3 regions of the Trichormus variabilis 0441 genome follow, and region 1 is predicted to be linked to each of the others. Evidence: riboswitches for the same ligand, from Rfam matches in the RefSeq annotation. Region 1 holds a riboswitch; each other region holds the start of a gene.
What was found. A riboswitch is a leader RNA that binds a small molecule or an ion and turns the genes downstream of it on or off. The one in region 1 is predicted to bind cobalamin.

Region 1 (7,465 bases):
CTACTGCTGATTTTAAAGCATCAAATGTAGGTTGCCATTTGCGAGAAGGTAGACAGCGTGTAGAGGTACAAACGGAAATATAGGCATGTTTGAGAGGATTTTTGCTAAATGGTATGGTTTTTTTACCTAATACATAAATATCTCGCAAATCTTGATAAAGAGCTAACTTATCTAGATTCGGTTTACCCTCCGGTAATAAATTTTCTCCATCTACCAAAGGATTAGGTAATAAAATCGTCATCAATTGTTCATTCGCACCATTCCAAAACTGAATCCCCCAACTTCTGGGATTTCCTTCTAAATTAAACCGCCGATAAAAAGCCGCACGAGAAACTAAACGTTGCTTCCTCACTTCCACAGGAGTTTTACACAAAGGGCCACCAAAATTAGTATCAATACATAAATGTAAATGCCACCCCTCAGTAGCCACCGTCAAATATCCATCATAGAGAATACAAAGCTTTGGTGGTGCATTAAATTCTAATTCTAAAACACTACCTTGAACAATATGAGCAATCCCAACCTGCTGCCAATTTTGTTCAAACAAAGTATAAACTAACGATGCTAAAACATCACTCCCACAATCAAAATATTCATACTCAATAAAACCCCCCGTAGCTAAATCTTCTTTAAACACCTCATTAACTGGTGTCACCCAACAATTAAACTCACTCATTTCTAACTCTCCTCTGCGCCTCTCCGTGAAAAAAACTCTTTAGAACCGAGAACTCAACCCAACCTGAAAAACCCTCCCCCCATCAGGATAACCAGGAAACAACTGATAACGCTGATCGAACAAATTATCCAAACTCCCAGTTAAAGTTAAACTATCACTAATAGGCATACGCATCTTCAAATCAAAAGTCGTATACCCCGAAAGAAACTCCGTATTAATATTATTAGTGGGATACCCATTTAAAGAATTCATCAACACACCAAAATACCAACCTTGAGGATTTTCATAGGAGACACCCAAATTTAATTTATCCGCACCCGCAAACCTTAATTCCTTATCAATCTCCGCCGGATTAGCACTTTCTAAAATACGCGGATTATTCGCTGTATAATTAACAAAAGCATAAACATTCCTTGCTAGTTGTAAATTTAACGAAGCTTCAATTCCCGTAGTTTGTACTAACCCGATGTTTTCCCAAGTACCTGTATTACCATTTACAGGCGGAATTAAGCTTTTGAAGGCAATTGTATCTGAAACCCTGTTACTAAAAAATGTCAATCTCAACAAACCAATATTCCCTAACTTTTGGTCAATCCCCACATCAAAACTATCTCCTTGTTCTGGCTTGAGGTCAGGATTACCAATATTAGTAGGATTAGTATTAAATAAATTGGCGATCGTCGGCGCACGGAAATTTCTGATATAGTTGGCTCTGATTGTAGTTGCATCTGAAAGTGCGAATTTTGCTCCTACAGATGGTGAAGTAAACGAACCATTGACCAAACTACTAAAATCTTGCCGCACTCCTAAATTCATACTAAAACTAGGAGAAAAGTTAACTTCATACTTACCGAAAATTGCACCTTGTCCTATAGCATCATCATAATTTTCTCTGGTGATGTTTGTCCCATAATTAAATGTGGTGTTACGTACATTAGTATTACGATAGTCAAAGCCATAAACTAAGGTCTGATTCTTCGCAACATTCCAATTATGGGTAACTTGAATACCATAGGAATCCTGTTTGGTATCAAAGCGATTTTGAGATGTGATTGCACCACTACGATTATCAAAACGAGTGTTGAGAAAATCAGCGTAAACTCTCGCTGTTAAGAGTGAATCATCTCCGCTTCCTAATTGAGAATTCCAGGTTAAATCAGTAAGAACTTGGTCTGTGTATTTGCGGTTATTCTCGGTGAGAGAGTTAAAAAATCCCTGTCCAAATTGGGGGAAAGGAATGGGTACACCTCCAGGTACTCCCTGTTCTTTACCTAAATATAGAGTGGAGAGGGTTAAGGTGTTGCGTTTACCTAAATTTGCCTCTAGTTTGACGTTAAAGTTATTAAAGAGTGCGTCATTATTTCTTCTCGTTCCCTCAAAGTTAGCTTCAGGAATACGAAAGCGATAATTATTTTGTGCTTGAGTCCGGTTATATCCAACTACCCAAGAAATATCACCTGATTTTCCACTATTTTGAATACTTTGTTGGTTCAATCCATAGGAACCAAAATTAACTTTAGTTTCTGTGGTAATTTGCTCTGTAGGACGACGGGTAACAATATTAATTACCCCACCTATTGCATCTGAACCATAAAGAGTTGAACCACCTCCTGGTAAGACTTCAACTCTTTCAATATTATTAGTGGTAAATTCTGACAGGTCGAAACCACCACCACCTAAATTATTAATTGGTCTACCATCTAATAAGATTAAGACTTGTCCGGTGTTAGAACCGCGAATAAATTGACCACTTAAAGCATTTACTTCTGTCCCAACTGTACCGTCACCTAAAATACCAGGAAGAAATCGCAGTGCTTCTCTGACGGTTCTTGCACCTTGCGCTTCCATTTCTTCGCCGGTAATGACATACACCGGACGGGTGGAATCTTTGACTGTTCCCTCGCGGCGAAAAGGGGAAAATACAGGTTCATTTAACAGTTTGTCAATAACTGTCAGTTCAATGTCGGGTTCGGTTTCTGTTGTATTTTGAGATGTTACTTCTGCAACTGGTTGTAAGTCTTTGGCGGAACCTTCCTCTTGTGGAAACTCGGAAATTTGTAGAACTTCTGTGGCTATAATGCTGGAACTTTTCCACAGCATCCCTGCGGTGATAGTCAAACTAGAAACGATAAGTTGAGTTCCCCATCTGGCAATAAACTGAGTACGCATTGGTAATTTAAGCCACCTGTATAACTAAAAATTGATTGTCAGCAAAGATTTGAGCTTTTTTGGTAAAAAACTTTCAGCCAGTAGGAAACCTGCAATATTTTGATAATGATTATTATTATTATGTAAATGGTGTAACTTACAAGCTTGTTTCAAAGGTTCGTAGTAAGGACTAAAGGCTTTACTACGAACTTGATGTACTACTGGTAATTAATTAACAGCAATCCACGGTTAATTTTGCCCACTTATTTAGGGGTGGGATTTTTGCTAAAATTCCTGTTTTTAAACGTTCTGGACGTTCTGACCAAGGTAGTAAACCATCAGGGTTGACGTAGTATTGAGTTGCACATTGCAGTATTGCAGATGGACTATCATCAACTGCTAAATTGCCGAAAAGATAGGTTAATTTCCCTTCTCCTGTAAAGGCGATAGTACAAGCATGGTTGCAAGCACTCATACATTCAACTCCTTGAATGGAGAATTTATGTTGCAATTCCCAATTTTGTGCAAGTGCTTGGAGTTGTTGCAATAGCTGCTGTCCACCACTTTCACCAACTCGCTTGCCATCTTGCCACACACTGGCACAGGTCGTGCAGACAAATAAAGTATGTTGTTTTTTGCTCATTGATTTTCAGGCGTTGCTGATTGATAGCATGAATTAGCCTTACGCATTTACCGCTAGGCGTTGCTGTACTCCTACACTGTGGGTTCGTGGTAGCGTCTATAAAAGAGAAGCTAACGCAACGAGGAAGCTTAGACGCATTCGCTGTTAAGCGTTTGGTGCAGGTAGGCGTAAAGTTACCTCTAGCTTGGGTAAAGTAAATATGCAAAGCGAAAGATAAAATACAACTGTGTTTTCCAGTTTGTATCTATAACTTTCCGTGTAAGTATTGATATCTGTATGGAAATATCTACAGTCTCATAGAAAGTAGTGTGTGGCGTATATATGACGCTATGAGACAGTTATCCTCTTTAATGGGCAGAGTATTGATTGCGTTATTCATCTGTACCTCGCAGATAAGAATGTGTTGTACTTTCGGCGGGCATTCTGACTTTGAGGCATAAGCCCCATTACAGCTGCGGGACAGCGCCGGATTCACACCGGACTTTCCCCGTTACCTCTGATGGCTGACCCCCACCAGAACCGAGTTGCTATTGAGAAAATAGTACCACAGCAATGATGCTGAAATTCAGCCGCTACTTAAAACGTAAAGTAATCCCCACTGTACCAAAATCAGCAAAAGCTAGGGCGATCGCATAACTAATACTGAATAGGGAAAGGTAGTATCATTTGAAGCAGAGGGAAAAAGGCTAGAAAAATGGTACGTCCCAGGATAAAACTAACAGAGCATCTATCAACAGAAGAAATAGAACAAAGTTATCGCCGATGTGAAGATGCACAAGAGAAAACCCGATGGTTAGTGATTAAATTGCTCAATCAACAACCACAGTTGTCAGCGCAAAAGGTAGCAGAGATTGTGGGATTCTCAGGGGACTGGGTGAGAAAAATCGTGCGGCGATACAACAAGCTAGGAGCAAACGGAATCATCAATCAACAGAAACTGAAACCAGGAGGAAAAAAACTTGCACTCACAAACGAGCAACAACAGTGGTTGCGCCAAAGGTTAGCTTCACCACCAGAAGATGGGGGGTTATGGAGTGCGCCAAAAGTAGGGGAATTGATCCGAGTACAGTTTGGAATTACACTCCATGTCACTACAGCTTGGGATTACCTCAAAAGGCTAGGATTTAGTCTGCAACAACCACGACCTCTGCATACTGAGGCGGCAACTTTTGTTCAAAGACAGATGTTTAAAACTGAGTTAACGGAGTTTGTGCGATTGTTACGTTTCCTCCATCCGCACAAATCAGTTGAAGTTTGGGCAGAAGATGAAGCTCGATTAGGCCTCAAACCCATCGTCCGTCGAGTTTGGACACCAGTAGGTCATCGTCCCAATGCTGTGCATCGCACTCGTTACCAATGGCTTTATACTTATGGATTTGTCCATCCAGCTACTGGCGAGAGTTTTTTCTTGATTTTACCCAGAGTCAACATTGCTGTCATGCAAATGGCTTTAGATGCTTTTGCCGCTGAAGTCAATCCTCATCATCACAAAATCATTGTTTTGCTTGTTGATCAAGCTGGTTGGCATACCAGTAAACAATTAATGTTGCCAGCTGGTATCATTCTGTTTCCTCTGCCTGCTTATACACCTCAACTCCAACCGACTGAGTGTGTTTGGTCGCTTCTACGTGAAGCTGTTGCTAATCAGATGTTTTCTACTCTCGATGAACTAGAAACTGTGTTAATTTCTCGTTGTCAATGGTTAATGTCTCACCCTCAAATTGTTCATGGCAAGGTTGGGTTTGATTGGATTTGCCAAATTCGACCTCAGTTATTCAATTAATACTTCCTTTCCCAATTTAGTATAAGAATGAAGGCTAATCGCCAGACATACCCAAATACTAAAAGAAGTCTTGGTTGCTATAGCCAAGACTTCAAGTGAATTTATTCAATTGAACACGCTTACACAATTGCTTATCCCAAATTACTGAAGAAAGTTCCCCAAAGGATTCCTGTGACTCCTACAGCAATTAAAAGGTTAGTGAAAAACTTGCCTAATTCAATTTCTTGTCCAAGTGCTTTGTCATCTTGACCTGCGGTGAAAAATAATGACCAAGCTTGGTTGGAATTGATTTTCTCAAAGTTGGTGAAATCAGGTCGAAAAACAACGGGGCCAATTAAATCTTGTTTAGGGAAATCAAAATCAGTTCTCATAACTCTCCTGGATTAATATTTTATGCGTTAATTGAATGAAATTTTTGAATAGTCGAAATTATTTACAAGCTTGTCAGCCATCCAATCAAGCCGTGTCCTGTGACAACTTCTACAGCTATGAGTGAGACAAAACCAATCATGGCCAAACGCCCATTGAGTTTTTCGGCGTACTCTGTAAAACCTGCTCTTGGGGTTTGATCTACATAAACCTTTGGTTCAATTGCAAAGTTGTTGAGTTGACCGAGTTCGTTCATAGTGAAGCCTTTGCTAGTCATGTCTTTTTTCTTTTGCTGGTTTATATAACTAAATATAACACTATGTAAATATTTTTTGCAAGCACTTGACATATTCAAAAAAACGGTTAACCGTACTAAAAATAGTCGAAGATACCGTATATGTGTTCGCGTAGCGTCAAAAATCCTACTATTGGATTGGTATCTTTCCAAAGATCGGCTACCTCGAACTGGAGTGCTTTCTCATCAGTAAGTACAGCCTCTGTATGCAATTCTGCCTCTACGCGTAGACGCGTTGGCGTTGGCGTAGCCTCTCGTAGAGAAGCGGCTTGTCGCTAGACATCGCTGGCTTCGGTCGTCATTAAGTCGCGCATCACGCGGAACACCGCTTCGGTAAAGTCTCTTGCATCATACAAATCTGCAAATCCGGCTTTAACCATGACTTTTTCTAAGAATGAGCGATGTTCATCAGCGATCGCAGTTCGAGAACCTTCAATCTCCGTTGGGTCAACTTCAGGGGTTGTTGTAATTAAGAATAAGAAAACAGGAAAATCACTGCGTTATGTAATACCAGCAGCAGCTCGTTCTCTACTTGATAACTGGAATCAAGATTTGGGCGATAGCGTTCGCGTAAGCGTCCGCTCTGCGGAAGCGCTGCTGCTTTCAGCAGATCGCCAGCGATATGATGCAGTTATGAATACTTCTAGTGATTCTCTGTTTCGTGTCGATAAAGACAAAAAAACAGACGAGAAAAGCCCCAAGGTTTGACATTTATCATCTGCTCTCAATTCCCCTATCTAGGAAGAAGCTAATACGTAACTTATCAATGCTGGGATCATGTTCCACTTTTGACCCCACACCGAACACCTCTTGTATTAAAGCAGGTTGGAGCAATTCTTTCGGCACTCCCGCAGACTTGATTGTTCCTTTGTCCACCACGTAAATGCGATCGCAATAACTAGCAGCCAAATTCAAATCATGTAACGCTGCTATTGTAGTCACACCCAACCCCTTCACCAACTCCAAAAGTTCCAACTGATAGCGAATGTCAAGGTGATTAGTCGGCTCATCGAGAATCAAAAAACCCGCCTGTTGTGCTAAGGCTCGTGCTACCAATACCCGTTGCTTCTCACCGCCAGAAAGGGAAACAAAGGAACGCTCACAAAACTCCAGCATTCCCACCTGAGATAGTGCTTCCCTGACGATATCGCGGTCTTTAGCTGTTTCTCGCTCAAACATTCCTTGATGGGGATTTCTACCCATCCACACCATTTCCTCGACCGTAAAATCAAATTCCGTTGGTGTCTCCTGTAAAACCACTGCTGTCTGTTGCGCCATCTCACGGGGACTCAACCGCCAAATATCTTGTCCATTGAGAGTAATTCGTCCTGTATCTGGCTTAAGAACGCGGTAAATACAGCGCAATAGGCTAGATTTCCCACTTCCATTAGGGCCAATTAACCCGACAAACTCACCGGATGCGACTTCCAGATTAATATCCCGCAAAATCGGCGTTTTCTCAATACGACAAGACAAATTCTCAACTACCAGTCTCATCGTCCCCCTCCTAATATTTTTGGAGAAAGCTGCATCAACCAAATGAAAAAGGGA
Region 2 (7,465 bases), on a different replicon from region 1:
ATTAATATTAACTGCTGTCGTAAATCCCAACTGTTGACACAGAGAGTTTGCTTGTTCCCGAATTTCTACCTCACTTAAAAAAGTTAAAACTACCCGTTCTTTATCTAATTCTGCATACTCAATTTTGCACTCTGTACCTGTAGCGTGTCCTTCTGCACTGTATAACAATTCCCGTTCTAATAGTGCATTAATCAGCATAGATTTACCTGCACTAAATGCACCAGCAAACACAATTTCAAACTGGGGGGAAATCGCCTTACCTAGAGAAGTTTGTACAGATGTGATATCTTGCGATCGCAAAGATAATTCCTCCTGTAAAAGCTGCAATATAGACTCAACTTGATCTTTTAGATTATGACACTGCGAAGGCATACTCGACATAAAAGCACCTATAAGCTTCTATGTAAAAACCTAACAAAAACTTTATACTAAAAGTTCAGTATTAATACATACTAAATTTAATTGAGAATTGGTATGGCTAATAATACTTTGGGAATGAGTAATTGGTAAAAGTAGAAATAAAACATCATCACTTATTAGTTATGACCCAGAGCGTAAGATTTATGATGATCAATAAAAATCATTCTTATGAGCATTATCGTCTTCGGTAGCATCAATATAGATTTAGTTGCCACAGCACCCAAGTTACCAATTGCAGGAGAAACCTTACTGGGAGAAGACTTTTTCAAGGTTCCTGGGGGTAAAGGTGCAAACCAAGCTGTAGCAGTAGCCAAACTGGGAGTTCCTACCCAAATGGTGGGACGTGTTGGCGCACATGGTTTTGGTGCAGAACTGATGGAAAATCTGCAAGATGCTGGCGTACAAACTGACAATATTTTTGTAGATGAAACTGCCAGTTCTGGAGTGGCGATGATTACCGTCGCTCATGATGGTGAAAATCAAATAGTTGTCATTCCTGGTGCTAATGGGAGAGTCAATCAAGCCGATGTAGAACGATTATCATACATATTACCCACAGCCACAGCCCTGCTATTACAATTAGAAATTCCTATAACCGCCGTTATCGCAGCTGCCCAAGCCGCCAGAAGTAACAATATCACAGTAATTTTAGATCCCGCACCTGCACCATCAGATTTACCAGCAGAACTTTACCCTTTGATTGATATCATTACCCCAAATGAAGTGGAAGCGGGACAAATCGTAGGTTTTCCCGTAGATGGAGAAGAAGCAGCGCGAAAGGCAGCCGGGGTGTTATTGCAAAGAGGCGTGAAAAGTGCGATCGTTAAACTGGGCGCTAAAGGTGTTGTTTGTGCCACAGACAAAGAGACCTTTTTTGTCCCAGCCTTCTTTGTGGATACAGTTGATACTGTAGCGGCTGGTGATGCCTTTAATGGTGGTTTGGCAACAGCACTTTATTCTGGGCTTTCCTTACATCAGGCAGTTATTTGGGGTGCGGCGGCTGGTGCTTTAGCTGCAACAAAATTAGGCGCACAAACTTCCTTGCCTGACAAGTTGACATTTGAGGCTTTCCTCAAGGAAAGGGGTTTGTGACTTTTGTGAAGTTTCTTATACTTAGAGTTTCCGAAATTCTTCGGATTACACTTGAATTTAAAAACTATTCAAGATACTCCATACAGGAGAGTAGATTTATGACTAATCCAAACTTCACAAAAACATCTATCAACTCCGTAAAAGCTTTTCTGGCTGCCTCCACAATGATCATGGCTTCTGTCGGCCCTGCCCTTGCTAACAACAAAGTTGAAATTTTAGGCGCAGAATATGGTGGTAACGGTTGCCCTGATGGGTCTGCTAGTGTGAATGTTAGCCCTGATGGTCAAGAGTTAAGTATTCTATTTGATAACTTTATCGCTCTGGGCAATAAAGCAGCAGAACGTCGCAAAAGCTGTAATATGAGCATTCCGATTAAAGTACCCCAAGGCTTTCAAATTTCCCTTTATGATGCTGATTATCGGGGCTATGTTGCTCCTAGTACAACTGGGAGACTAAGAGCAGAGTACTTTTTTGCAGGTCAGCGCGGGCCAGTTTTCTCCAGAACATTTAGAGGCGAAACCGACTACAACGTCCGAGATAAATTAGTTACTGTGGGTAATGTCTGGTCACGTTGTGGTGACAGTGTAAATATGCGTGTGAATGCTGCAATGACTGCTAGTGGCCAAGGGATGGCGACTGTTGACTCTTTTGACCTGGCTCACCGTGGCTTGGTTTATCACGTTAAATATCGCCAGTGCCGTTAGGTTTTTTCAAAGCTAGGAGTTAAGAAACTTTTAGCTTTGCCAAAATGTCAGGCTGGGTTTTTTCTACCCTAAATCATGAAGACATCCTGGGTACACTAATCGCAACACTTAGTGTTTAAACATCATCAGGGTTGCGGCTGATGACAAATAACTCACAGGGGAAAATGAAATGGTAAAAACAAGTTATGAATTCGACCAACCTATTTTACCCGCCGGATTTTCATTAAAGGCTAATATCCTACTACGTTTTCGTGCGGAAATACCCGAATCTCCCCGGCGCAACCTTAACCTTTCCCTTGTAATTGACCGCTCAGGTTCTATGGCAGGTGCAGCTTTACATCATGCCCTCAAGGCGGCTGAATCTGTGGTAGATCAACTTGAGCCAAAGGATATTCTCTCAGTGGTCGTTTACGATGATGCGGTAGATACGGTTGTTTCACCCCAACCTGTAACTGACAAACCTGCGCTCAAAAAGTCCATACGTCAGGTGAGGGCAGGTGGTATTACTAACTTATCGGGAGGATGGCTCAAGGGGTGCGAATATGTCAAGCATCAACTCGATCCGCAAAAAATAAATCGTGTGCTACTGCTGACTGATGGTCATGCCAATATGGGTATTCAAGACCCAAAGATACTCACAGCCACATCAGCCCAAAAAGCTGAAGAAGGGATTACTACAACTACTTTGGGGTTTGCTCAAGGTTTCAATGAGGATCTACTAATTGGGATGGCGAGAGCTGCTAATGGCAACTTCTACTTCATTCAAAGCATTGATGAAGCAGCAGAAGTTTTTAGCATTGAACTAGATAGTCTTAGAGCTGTAGTAGGTCAAAACTTGAAAGTAACACTAGAGTTAGCTGATGGTATCACTCTGGTTGATACTTTAAGTCTTGCTAAAGTTAGCCAAAATGAAGCTGGTCAACCTGTAATTACCTTGGGGGAGCTTTACGAGGGAGAAGATAAGCTTCTGGGTTTGAGTTTGATGATATCCTCTGCTCAAGTAGGTAATTTACCAGTGATGAAGCTGCATTACAGTGCTGATGTAGTGCAGAATGACGTTATTCAAAGGGTTTCCGGAACAACAGATGTCATCGCCAAAGTTGGCACAGTTGAGGAATCAGCGTTAGCCTCTTCCAGTCATATTATCCTCGACCTCAGCCGCCTGACGATCGCCAAAGCTAAAGAAACAGCCCTCGAATTAGCAGAACATGGTCAGCATCAAGCAGCTGAAAAAACCCTCCGTGATTTGGTGCAGTATCTCCGAGACCAAGGCTTAAATGAGAATTTTGAAATTGCAGAAGAGATTGATCAGCTGGAGTATTTCGCAGGTCGAATTGCACAACAAGCTCTAGGTAACGCCGGGCGGAAAGAACTACGTGATCAAAGTTATCAAACAATGACGCGCAATCGCGGTGATCTGGTGGGGCGCGGTGTCACTGCTGGCGATGAAGTACACGCAATGCCGGTTGTCAATGAAATCGGTACTGGGGTGGAACTTGCTTGCGTCCGTGAAGGCGGTAAACTACGGATTAAAGTTATATCTGATGGTTACGACCAAACTAAAAATGTTCAATTTCCCCGTTCCATTCGTGCTGAAGGAGCGCGGTACATTGTTGAAGGGCTAGAATTGTCAAGTAATGGCTCTTTCTACCGTGTAGTCGGCAAAGTCAGTCGTTTTGCCAAACCTGGTGAAACAGACATTTTTGTTGCTCCTAGACAATCGAGATCAACTAACACAAGTAAAGCCTCCAAAGCTCCAGCTACTGCGGCCGATCTTCCCACCACTGACACCATAGATCATGGTGTTCTCATTCAATGCGTCAAAGATGGTAGCAAGTTACGCGCTAGGGTAGTCTCCGACGGATATGAACCGGATTGGAATATGCGTTTTCCCCGTTCCATTCGTGAGGAAGGAATGCTTTATGTGGTTGAGGAAGTGAAGACAGCACCTGATGGCAAGTCTTATATTGCTTCTGGCGAGATTAAGCGATTTTTACAACCGAATATTACTAACTAAATGAAGCTAAGGGTTTCCAACATAGGGCTAAATTAACTGTAGGGTGCGTCAGCTCTAATAATTTCGTACACATTAGAGGATTTTCTACATCTGACGCACCCTACTATTGTGCCAGTTGCGTAAGTCCTGATTTATTTTGAATTGATTCATACTCCTACACCCTGAGTTTTTCGTTTTCATGGGTAAGTCCTAGATGTTACGATTAAGTAAATATTCGGTTCTGGTGGGGAGCAGTCACCAGAGGTAACGGGGAAAGTATACCTGCACTCTTTCGTAGGTGAACGGTGTAAGTCCGGCGCTGTCCCGCAACTGTGAAGGAAAGAAAACTCTTGTAACTTTCCCAGCCAGAACGCCCGCCGAAATTGACGATTCTCAACATCTGCGAGGTACGGATGACTACTGATAATTCCTTGAGTGTGGCAGAACACACACTCTTTGTCTGCAAAACCTGCGCTAGTGTCTGGCAAGATGGTAAACGCGTAGGTGAAAGCGGCGGTCAAAAACTTTTAAATCAACTCCAACAGCTAGCACAAGAGTGGGAGTTACGGGATAAATTCCCGATCCGAGAAGTGGAATGTATGAGTGCTTGCAACCGTTCTTGTGTTGTAGCTTTTACAGGTAAAGGCAAATTAACTTATTTATTTGGTGATCTAGCTGTAGATGATCATGCCTCTGCGGTATTGGAATGTGCTAGTAAATACTACGATAAAGCAGATGGTTTACTGCCTTGGTCAGAACGTCCCGAACCTTTGAAAAAAGGCATTCTCGCCAGGATTCCCACCTGAAGATGCGCCTTTTAATTCTGGGTGGAACTGGAGATGCAGCCGAACTAAGTGCTAAAGTTGCAACTATTCCAGGTATTGAGGCGATCGCATCTTTAGCCGGTCGCACCCGTGAACCTTCTCTCCCATCTGGTAATGTCCGTGTTGGGGGTTTTGGTGGTGCGGCTGGATTGGCTGACTATCTGCGTCAGATGCAGGTTGATGTATTAATTGACGCTACCCACCCTTTTGCTGCACAAATTTCTGAGAATGCGGCGCTGGCGGCTGATGAGGTGGAGATACCACGTTTGATGTTAATCCGTCCTCCCTGGGTGAAAGTAGCAGGCGATCGCTGGATAGAAGTTGATACTACAAGCGCCGCCGCCGCTATTTTAAAAAATCAAGCCAAAAGAGTATTTTTAACTGTTGGGAGACAAGAACTCTCCGCTTTCGCTCATCTACATGATATTTGGTTTCTCATGCGGATGATCGATCCTCCGGCTGCTGATGCTTTAGTTCCGCCTGGGGTGATATTGTGCGATCGCGGCCCCTTTACCCTACCCCAAGAAAGAGACATTCTCATTCAACATAATATTGATACTTTAGTTAGTAAAAATAGTGGGGGTGATGCCACTTACGCCAAGATTATTGCAGCAAGAGAACTAGGCGTACAGGTTGTCATGGTCAATCGTCCAGTCGTACCAGCCTGTGAACAAGTAACAGACGCTGATGCGGCGGTAGCTTGGCTGCTAGAAAAGTTGTAATGATTCAGTTTTGGCATATGCCGTTCATCACGGCTACTTAATTTTCGCTGTTGTACTCCGTTTCCAATGCTTTCAAAACTTTGAGATATAAATCTTCCACTCTCTTAGTTTGAATATCTCCAATGGAAGCATAATGTGTTAAGCCAGGAGAACCATTAACTTCAATAATCACATAATCCACCATAGGTCTGGTAATATCTTGAGTAATTATATCCAAACCCATTAATCGCAATCCCATATCTTTTGTGACGTTTAAAGCCAATTTCTGAAAGTCGGGATGAATATTTTCCGTAACATCCACTGCTTCACCGCCACTAGATAAATTAGCATTATCTAAAAGATATACAACCTTACCATTGGGAATCACACTGTTTAAATTGAGACTTTGCTTCTGCAACTTGCGTTTAATCCGAAAGTCATCAACATCAATAATTTTTTTTCCCAAATTTTGGATGAAACCATCTTGCTTACGTTGTATTAATTCTGTAACATTTGATTTTCCATCTCCAATTACTGATAGTGGTAGCCTTTGATATGCCGCTATTATTTCGTCATCTATCACCACAATTCTGTAATCTTTACCTAGATAAAATCTCTCAATAATCAATCCTGCATTAGCTCGCAATATTTTTTTGGCTACTTGATAATACTCCGTTTTGTTATGAATTTTTGTAACTAATTTTCCTTGGCTTAAATTAATGGGTTTAATAATTACTGGAAATCCAATAAGTTTAGCATATTCAAATCCAGCATCAATATCTCGTTCGTTACCTATTTTTTTACATAATTTCTGATTAAAAAATGTTTGCCCTTCAGTCACATGATAGCCAAAATGTTTGAGGAAAAATTTTGAATAACCCTTATCTTTGGCTATTTCTGCGGAACCAAAACCGTTAATATTTAATTTCGTGGTACTAAAAAATGATTTTTTTCCATTTTTAAATGTAATATGCCCCACTAATTCATATTCTGGATCTACCACAACAACCGCACCTATTTGAGGTGCTATCTTCTGAATTATTGACGTGACTAATGGCATTTTTTAGTCCAAAAGTATAATTTAATGCAGGAATTTTAACTAACATCTCAATCTTGGTCAAGATAAAAACTATTAAAATTCCTCACCCACAAGGGGATGGAGTTTCCTGCCGCTTTTATGAATACTAAATTCAACTGTTTGACCATTTATTTTGCAAGTTTATGTGAATGTTAAGAAATTAACTCAAACAATCTCAGCGAGATTGAATGATTATTCTATACTTATATACTTTATTACATAAAGGTAGAACATATACTAAATATTTAGAATTTTTCGTAATTTTTAATACAAAATATTTTCAATAAATACTAGTACTAAGTTTATCTGAAGAAATTATACCAATAACTACAGTAGTGGCAATTTACTAAATTTAATTTTAAGCCTAAGTTTTCTTTCTATCCTTAGCGATCGCTGCTAAAAGACTGGAGTGAAGAATCTGTAGTCAAGTCAGTCTATTGCTGATTTACAAATAGAAGGCGACTACAATTCATAACTTAGAGTTAGGTCTAAAATATAGCACTCAGTGTTGACAATTTTTAAATAATCGAATAACAAGGTGGCAGATCATAAAAAAAGAGTTAGTAAATCTCTGCTCAGATATTTACTAACACCTTACTGAAACTTTATACGGTTAAGACAATCATGCCACAAAACACTGAATACACAAC
Region 3 (7,465 bases), on a different replicon from region 1:
CTGCGCCCCTGCTAACAAATCTGAGATAAACTTTTTTGCATCGTCTGGATTTGCTAAATAATATCCAGGGGGAGGAGATAACAAAGCCGTGCGGAAACGAATATCACCCGTTGTTGTAATTGCAGCCTTAACCTCTAGCGCCTCACCAATGCGCCGCGCCAAATCATTTACCCCATTTAGTCCACCCAACAAAGGCACAACCGCGCTACCATCCTCCGCCACAGCCAACACTGGCGGTTCTTGACGTTTATCGGAAATCAAGGGTGCTAATGTTCTGATGAGAATACCAGCCGCACAAATCCCAATTATCGGCGTTCCCCCAGCAAACAACTCCCGCAGTGTTTCACCAAAATTCGTCAAGCTAACATCCACCCCAGAGGTGCGTCCTGCTAAACCGTATAGTGTCGCCCCTGGTAAGACGGTCATTATTTTACGGGCTAGTGCGACACTATTTTGACCCAATACTACAACAGCAGGTGCAACCTTGTTCATTAGCGTTCTTGAGCTTTGGAATTGAAATTGTAGTTAATATTTTTCAAATCAAACCATGTAAAGTCCTGGAATATGCTTATCCAACATCTACAATTGTGACTTGATTGTTGCTTACAGAGAGAAAAGCACCTCCATGCTTCTGCGCCATTCCAAGAGATTCGAGTGACCAAGCTAAAGCATAAGAAATATCATTATTGGTTTTTGGAATAGATATTTCAAAATCGGGGAAACAAATCTGAGTTGTAACTTCTCGCCATACAGGCATTATTCCTCTATGCACCGTATAGTTCTGTAAATATATATTTACTTTAAAATCTTGGTTATATATTTTTTTTAAATCGTGTTCTTGGCGCATTGTGAAATCACTACAACTCACAACTGAAAGTCTTTGATCTATATAAAAATGCACTATATAATACATTGCTGGGACTACAGATTTATTTGTGATAATTGCATTCAATGCTATTGGCTTTGAAAACTTCTCATCTTCTTCAAAATCCAGTCTAACTGAGTTGTTCTCAATGCAAAATTGTAGTGCTAAGTCAGGAGCATCAGCACGATTAGCAGTATCTCGAACTTCGTACTCCTCCATCGGAACCGACTGATAATTAAACCTTTTGTAGAAAATATGATTATCTGCCATGTGAGGCGCACGTTTGCTTTGTGGAATGTTAACCACATAAATAACGCGTCCAGGATTATTTTGCTTTAGTTCAATTTGCTTGATCCTGATACCATCAATACGACGTTGAATCTTTGAATTGATTACTTGTTCAAGCCATTCTTTTGTTATGTCTGCGGGATCATAACCAACATCAATTTTAATTGGAAGATGATGCTCCTCAATTACGCCATATATGATTACGCCTCCTGCTGAGTTAGCAAAAGCAGATACATCTTTACTAATTTCCCTTCGTTTAGCATCAGTTTTTTGGAGAGCCTCACACGCTTTGTAGTCAAGCTCAAGGCTTTCTTGAACTCCTTCTTGTATGAGTAATTCAATATCTTCCTCTTCCCAATCCCAAGGTTCTTTCATAGCATTATTTCTTTATTCTAATTTAATGTGGCAGTCAAAAGATGTTATGTGTCTAAACCTATAAACAAAACATTAGAAGAGACAGTATAACAAAAAGATAATTTTCCAATTTTCAAAATATAAGAACAGTTAGTCCAACACTAATTAAAAAATAATATGAGCATTGGTTGGTACAAAACTTCTACAACCGACTCTTTGTAGGTATCACAATCATCGCAAAATAAGGTACTTCAGCCGGGTCAACTTCATCTAAAGGTACAATCCTTTGGTGTGTTGTTGTTGCTCGCTCGATATATAATGCCCGTGATGCTAGTCCTAATTTATGCAAGACATCGCGCACTTTGGTGAAGTGGCGACCTAGTTTCATAATGGCGGCTGCATCGGTTGTCAGCAATTTGGAAGTGAGTTCTTCTGCTGGGAGGGGTGCGGGTAGTACGGTGAGAATATCGTTGTAGTAGGTGAAGGGTACACCCAAGGAAACTGGACAAGCCATTAGTGAGGAAACGCCAGGGACGACTTCCGTTTGATACTTTTCCGAAAGTCGTGTGAATACATACATAAATGAACCGTAAAAAAACGGGTCGCCTTCACAAAGTACGACTACATCTCTTCCGGCTGCTAGGTGTTCGGCTATGGGTGCAACTTCTTGGTCGTAAATGTCCTGGGCTTTTTCTGGTTCTAAGGCGCGGGGGAGATGATAGGCTACTTCGATTTGTTCTCCTGTGAGATATTGAGAAACGATCGCTCGCGCTATACTCTCTTTATCTGTGGCTGATTGATAGGCAATGACAGGAGCAGCACGTAATAACCGCAATGCTTTGATGGTCAATAGTTCGGGGTCTCCTGGCCCTACACCCACCCCGTAGAGACGACCTTTAGCTGTCATGGTTATTCTTCCTCCGTTGCCAGGGCGTTAACTGCGGCGGCGGCGATCGCACTCCCACCCCGCCGACCGTGTAAAGTCATATATGGGATATTACGGCTATCTGCTGCCAATGCGGCTTTTGATTCAGCCGCGCCCACAAACCCGACTGGGAAACCCAAGATTAAGGCAGGTTTGGGGCATCCTGCATCTAGCATTTCCAATAGGCGAAATAGGGCTGTAGGTGCGTTCCCAATGGCGACAACTGCCCCTTCTAGATGGGGTATCCACAATTCTAAAGCCGCCGCCGAACGTGTATTACCCAATTTTTTTGCTAGTTCTGGTACTTCTGGTTCATTCAAGGTACAAATAACCTGGTTGTCAGCAGGTAAGCGCCGCCTTGTCACCCCGTCGGCTACCATACGACAATCACACAAAATCGGTGCGCCGACTGCTAGTGCTGCCCTGCCAGACTGTGCTGCGGTGGCTGAATATCCCAAGTCTGTGACAATATCAGTCATTCCACAGGCATGAATCAGGCGTACTGCAACTTTTGCTATATCTGGCGGGAGTATATCTAGATTTGCTTCCGATCGGATGATAGCAAAGGAATTGCGGTAAATTTCATTGGCATCGTGGATGTAGTCAGACATGGGATTTGCTTGAGGAAATAACTGCTTTAGTTGGGGTGTTTCATGGTGATTAGTGCATTGTCCGAAGGATTCGTCTGGTTTTGCATATTCGTTTTTATACATTCCCAATATTTGCTCTATTGTTGTCGGCAATTCAGCAACAGCTATATAGGGATGGACTTCCCGACCGAACTTTTCACGACTATCACGGTCACCCACATACACTTGATATCCTTCTCCGGTTTCATTATTAACACCAAGTAGAGTAATATCACTATCGCCGTGGTGGGCGCAGGATTTATCACAACCGCTAAAGTGGATAGTCACTGGGTGTTCTAGGGTGATGTGGGATTCCAGGTAATCTGCTAGCGCGAGGGCATGACTTTTAGTATCTGTAGCAGCAGCCGCACAACCTTGAATACCAGAACAAGCTACTAAGCCACTCTTAATATTTGCGGCTGAGAAGTCTAATCCTAACCCCAAAATGTGACTTTGAACCTCAGTCAGCCATTGTTGGGGAATATCTGTTAACAACAAGTTCTGCCAAGGTGTCAACCTGAGAGTCCCGTTCCCATATTTAGCAGATAAATCAGCTAGACTCTTTAATTGCCAAGTTTCCAAGCGACCAAGGGGTAAAACAAGACCAATGTAGTATAAGTTTTGTTGGTGTTGGGGATGAATACCGATGTGGTGGTATTTAGTATGTGACCTCTCCCCCAACCCCTCTCCTACAAGGAGAGGGGAGAAATGCTTTGTCTTCTCCCCCTTCCCTACGAGGGAAGGGGGTAGGGGGGTTAGGTTCTTCCCCCCAAAGGAAATAGTTAAAAGTTTCTCAACTTCTTGAAGATAATTATCTAACCCCAAACTATTCACTACTTCTCGCAGTCGGGGCTTGCGTTTATTATGAGCATCAGTATGAGCTAAGTAAACCTCTGTCAAAGCCATGAGGACTGGTAAACATTCCTCTGGTGACAACAAAATTCCGGTGTCAATGGGTGGTTTTCCTTTTGCACCGATACTTAAGCACAGACGGAAGTAAACTCTGTTCTCTACTAAAGTGGCAGCAAAGGTGATATCGTTGAGGCGATCGCTTACCGAAACTAATCCACCACCATCAAAACACACGCTAAACTTTGCCGATAGTCTTGACAAGGCAGAATTTTCAGTAATGTAACTATCCCAACTTCTAACGAAGGAACGGGTATCAATTAATTCTTGAGGATCAATACCAGCCGTGGGACTGGTCATAATATTACGGATTTGGTCTACACCTGTATTGCGAGAACCCAAACCAAGTTCTTGCAGGCGCTTGAGGACTGGAGAATCGATGTCGGCGCGAATTTCCCGGATTTGGATGTTAGCACGATTTGTCACATCCACATAGCCGCCACCGTATTCGTCAGCAATATCTGCGATCGCCTGACATTGTTTACTATTAATAATTCCACCTGGTATTCTGATGCGAGACAAAATCCCATCTTGGGCAGGTGTGGCATAAAACAAGCCAGGACAAGGTGTTGAACCAGACAACAAGACAATCACTCCTTCTCTGTGCGACGCAGAGATTAGACAGCTAACTCTTGGAATTGGCATTCTGACTCGGAAAGTTACAAGAATTTCGCTTGTGACTTTTCATTACAGCTGCGGCACAGCCCCGGAATCGCACCGGAGTTTCCCAACACCAAGCTTTAGTAATTTACCATGAGTTGCCACTTATCATATTGACTGCTTCATATTTTTCATTAATACCAATTCTCTATGAAGTTGCGTCAAATAAATGATGTAGAGACGTTGCATACAACGTCTCTACAGTACAGAATAAAGTGCATCTATGGCTACGCCAGGCAAGCTACATTAAGAAACGGTATAACTCTATTATCTTTGTTAATTAGCAAAAAATAACCGACTTACTTAATAAATCGGTTATCTCAGTTTTTAGCTCTGAAACTATTAACAAAAAACCAAAATACCGTTGCTAAACTCCGACTTTAGCTTTTGACCAAACGCCGTTTTCATCTTCGTCAAATTTTTGATGAACAGCTTCCCAAGCTGCTTGTTCAGCTGTAAACTCATCACTAGTCTCGTTCAATACACCGTTATAGCGTTCAATAAAGGTGCTTTGAGCTTCCGAAGAAAGATGAGAACGCACTTCAGGAGATAAATCTTCTGAACTCTTGCAAGGCCCAGGACAAGGACGAGCCAAAGTTTTATCAATTGTGCTGATTTCTTCTGCACCAGCACTTTCCAAGAGTAGCTGAAATTCACCAGTGCGATCGCTTGGTACTTCGGTTAATAACAAAAACTCACCGGCTTGTAGGCGGGTTTGGTAGATTGCAGCTTTATCTTCTGGCATTCCCAAGGTTGTCAGAACTGAGACTAAGCCAGCGCCAGCACTACCAGCGATCGCCCCACTAGCCGCCCCCAATAGTAAAGCACTGATGGGGCCTGCTGCCACAATCGGCCCGACGAAGGGAATAAACAGTACGCCTACACCTGTTAACAAGCTGAGGAAGGAACCAAACAAGGAACCAAAAATCGCTCCTGTTCGCAAACCACCCAAAATCACATCTCTTTTGGTGATAAAACCTGCAATCCGAGTTTCGGATTGAAAGTTTCTACCCATGACTGAGATATGGTCTCTAGGTACACCTCTATCTAACAAACGGCGAATTACATCATCAACTTGTTTCTGCTCTTTAAATACGGCAGAGATAGTACGTTCTGCTTGATAAACTTCTGGCACTTGTATACTCCCTAATTTTATTTTTATTTATTCTTAGGACTTAGGCACTGAACCAAAAAACTTTTCTGAGGGTGGTCAATAGTCAATAGTCCACAGTCCAAAAATTTTGATTTTGACTATTGACTAAAAGCATTACACACCAACAGGTGTTTTAGTTTCTGTTGCTGGTTGTGTACCATTTGGCTCGATTGGTTGCCCTTCAATAAATGAGCGCAACATCCAAGCGATCTCTTCGTGTTCTTCCATGAGTCCGGTGAGGAAGTCGGCAGTTCCTTGATCCTGGAACTCATCACCACTGCGGTCTACATGGTCTCTGAGGTTGCGAATCAATTGCTCATGATCCTGTACAAGATTAGCCACCATTCCCGTAGCACTGGGAACATCTCCGGCGTGTTCTTTGAGAGTAGCGATTTGCAGAAATCCTTCCATTGAACCTATAGGATAACCACCCAGAGTCCGGACTCGTTCAGCGATCGCATCAATATTCTCTGTTAGTTTTTCGTAGTGTTCTTCCCATAATTGATGTAGACTGCGGAACTGTGGCCCGACTACATCCCAATGGTATTTTTTTGTTTTCACCAAAAGTAAATAAGAATCTGCTAAATCTTGATTCAACAGATTAATTACACTTTGACGCTGTTCGTCTGTTAAACCAATGTTTATTCTAGGCATTGCTTTTCATTCTCCGGTGAACTTATAGATTAAGTTCTCAAAATATCGGCTAGATTTACATCGGTCACTAGAAAGATTGTCCTTTACAAGTAATTACAACTAAAGGACTACTTGGAGATTGGATTATAGAAAAATCTCAACATTATCAGAGTGGGAAATATATAGTAAAATCCGTTTATGACCTTTTTTGAATTTTGTTGGCGCAGCCTTACCGTAGGCTATTTTTAATTTTGAATTGGAGCCAAACATTTCTACTAGGAAACAACTTAATGACGATATTGCAACCTTTTTGAGCTAGGCGAATGGCGATCGCTTGCCCAATCCCTGAACTTCCGCCTGTAATGAGGGCATTTTTCCCTTTTAATCCTTTCATGGTATTTTTTTCTTATTTTGTATAAATTTTCATCTAGTAATACGGATAATCTTGTCCTGTTGTGGCGGGCAATTCCCTCGTCCATCACAGTTACTGGTTGTCACATATAATTCACCATCTGGCCCCATAATTGCCTCTCGCAGTCGTCCATATTTACCTTGTAAATACACCTCATGACGCTCGACTTGTTGGGGCGACTGAGGAGCGAAGACGACGCGCTGTAAGTGTTCTGAACGAAGCGTGGCAATAATCAAGCTACCTCTCCACTCAGGAATAGTATTACCTGTATAAATAGCTGCTCCCCCAGGCGGTAGAGCTTCACGCCAAACAATCGAGGGAGTCACAAGTCCTTCTCCTGATTCACAACGGTAGATAGTAGGCCAGCCAAGGTTGTCGCCAGATCTGGCTAGACTGAGTTTATCGTGACCTCTTCTGCCTAAATCACCGCTAGGGCCGTGGTCTGTTACCCATAGAGTTGATTGATCCCGCCAATCAAACCCCTGAGTGTTGCGAATTCCAGTGATATAGACAGGATTTTTCTCAAAGGGATTGTCCTGTGGCACTTGTCCATCCGGAGTCACACGCAGAATTTTTCCAGCTAGGCTATTAACATCCTGGGAAATTTGTGGATTCCTCGCATCACCAGTCCCAATGT

Region 2: another riboswitch for cobalamin. It lies ahead of GSQ19_RS06425 (DUF1636 domain-containing protein); the one in region 1 lies ahead of GSQ19_RS27235 (DUF1636 family protein).
Region 3: another riboswitch for cobalamin. It lies ahead of cobG (precorrin-3B synthase); the one in region 1 lies ahead of GSQ19_RS27235 (DUF1636 family protein).

What each region holds. Positions count from the first base shown of each region.
Region 1 covers NZ_CP047243.1:177,639-185,103, reverse strand. Annotated here, with positions in the region: gene GSQ19_RS27245 ((2Fe-2S) ferredoxin domain-containing protein) at 1-676, opposite strand, end outside; gene GSQ19_RS27240 (TonB-dependent receptor plug domain-containing protein) at 716-2,845, opposite strand; gene GSQ19_RS27235 (DUF1636 family protein) at 3,057-3,467, opposite strand; cobalamin riboswitch at 3,864-4,006, opposite strand; gene GSQ19_RS27230 (IS630-like element ISAva6 family transposase) at 4,162-5,250, shown strand; gene GSQ19_RS27225 (hypothetical protein) at 5,382-5,621, opposite strand; gene GSQ19_RS27220 (chlorophyll a/b-binding protein) at 5,684-5,896, opposite strand; partial or broken gene GSQ19_RS27215 (hypothetical protein) at 6,031-6,294, opposite strand; gene GSQ19_RS27210 (hypothetical protein) at 6,293-6,622, shown strand; gene GSQ19_RS27205 (ABC transporter ATP-binding protein) at 6,629-7,411, opposite strand; gene GSQ19_RS27200 (FecCD family ABC transporter permease) at 7,408-7,465, opposite strand, start outside.
Region 2 covers NZ_CP047242.1:1,615,700-1,623,164, forward strand. Annotated here, with positions in the region: gene GSQ19_RS06405 (dynamin-like GTPase family protein) at 1-381, opposite strand, end outside; gene rbsK (ribokinase) at 589-1,512, shown strand; gene GSQ19_RS06415 (DUF4360 domain-containing protein) at 1,611-2,216, shown strand; gene GSQ19_RS06420 (vWA domain-containing protein) at 2,386-4,233, shown strand; cobalamin riboswitch at 4,432-4,607, shown strand; gene GSQ19_RS06425 (DUF1636 domain-containing protein) at 4,626-5,018, shown strand; gene GSQ19_RS06430 (cobalt-precorrin-6A reductase) at 5,021-5,758, shown strand; gene GSQ19_RS06435 (cyanophycin synthetase) at 5,796-6,797, opposite strand; gene GSQ19_RS06440 (hypothetical protein) at 7,440-7,465, shown strand, end outside.
Region 3 covers NZ_CP047242.1:4,870,851-4,878,315, forward strand. Annotated here, with positions in the region: gene cobJ (precorrin-3B C(17)-methyltransferase) at 1-492, opposite strand, end outside; gene GSQ19_RS20055 (AlbA family DNA-binding domain-containing protein) at 569-1,528, opposite strand; gene GSQ19_RS20060 (precorrin-2 C(20)-methyltransferase) at 1,710-2,414, opposite strand; gene GSQ19_RS30410 (precorrin-8X methylmutase) at 2,417-3,043, opposite strand; partial or broken gene cobG (precorrin-3B synthase) at 3,191-4,615, opposite strand; cobalamin riboswitch at 4,588-4,741, opposite strand; gene GSQ19_RS20070 (ChaB family protein) at 4,998-5,765, opposite strand; gene GSQ19_RS20075 (Dps family protein) at 5,898-6,437, opposite strand; partial or broken gene GSQ19_RS20080 (SDR family NAD(P)-dependent oxidoreductase) at 6,706-6,810, opposite strand; gene GSQ19_RS20085 (PQQ-dependent sugar dehydrogenase) at 6,840-7,465, opposite strand, start outside.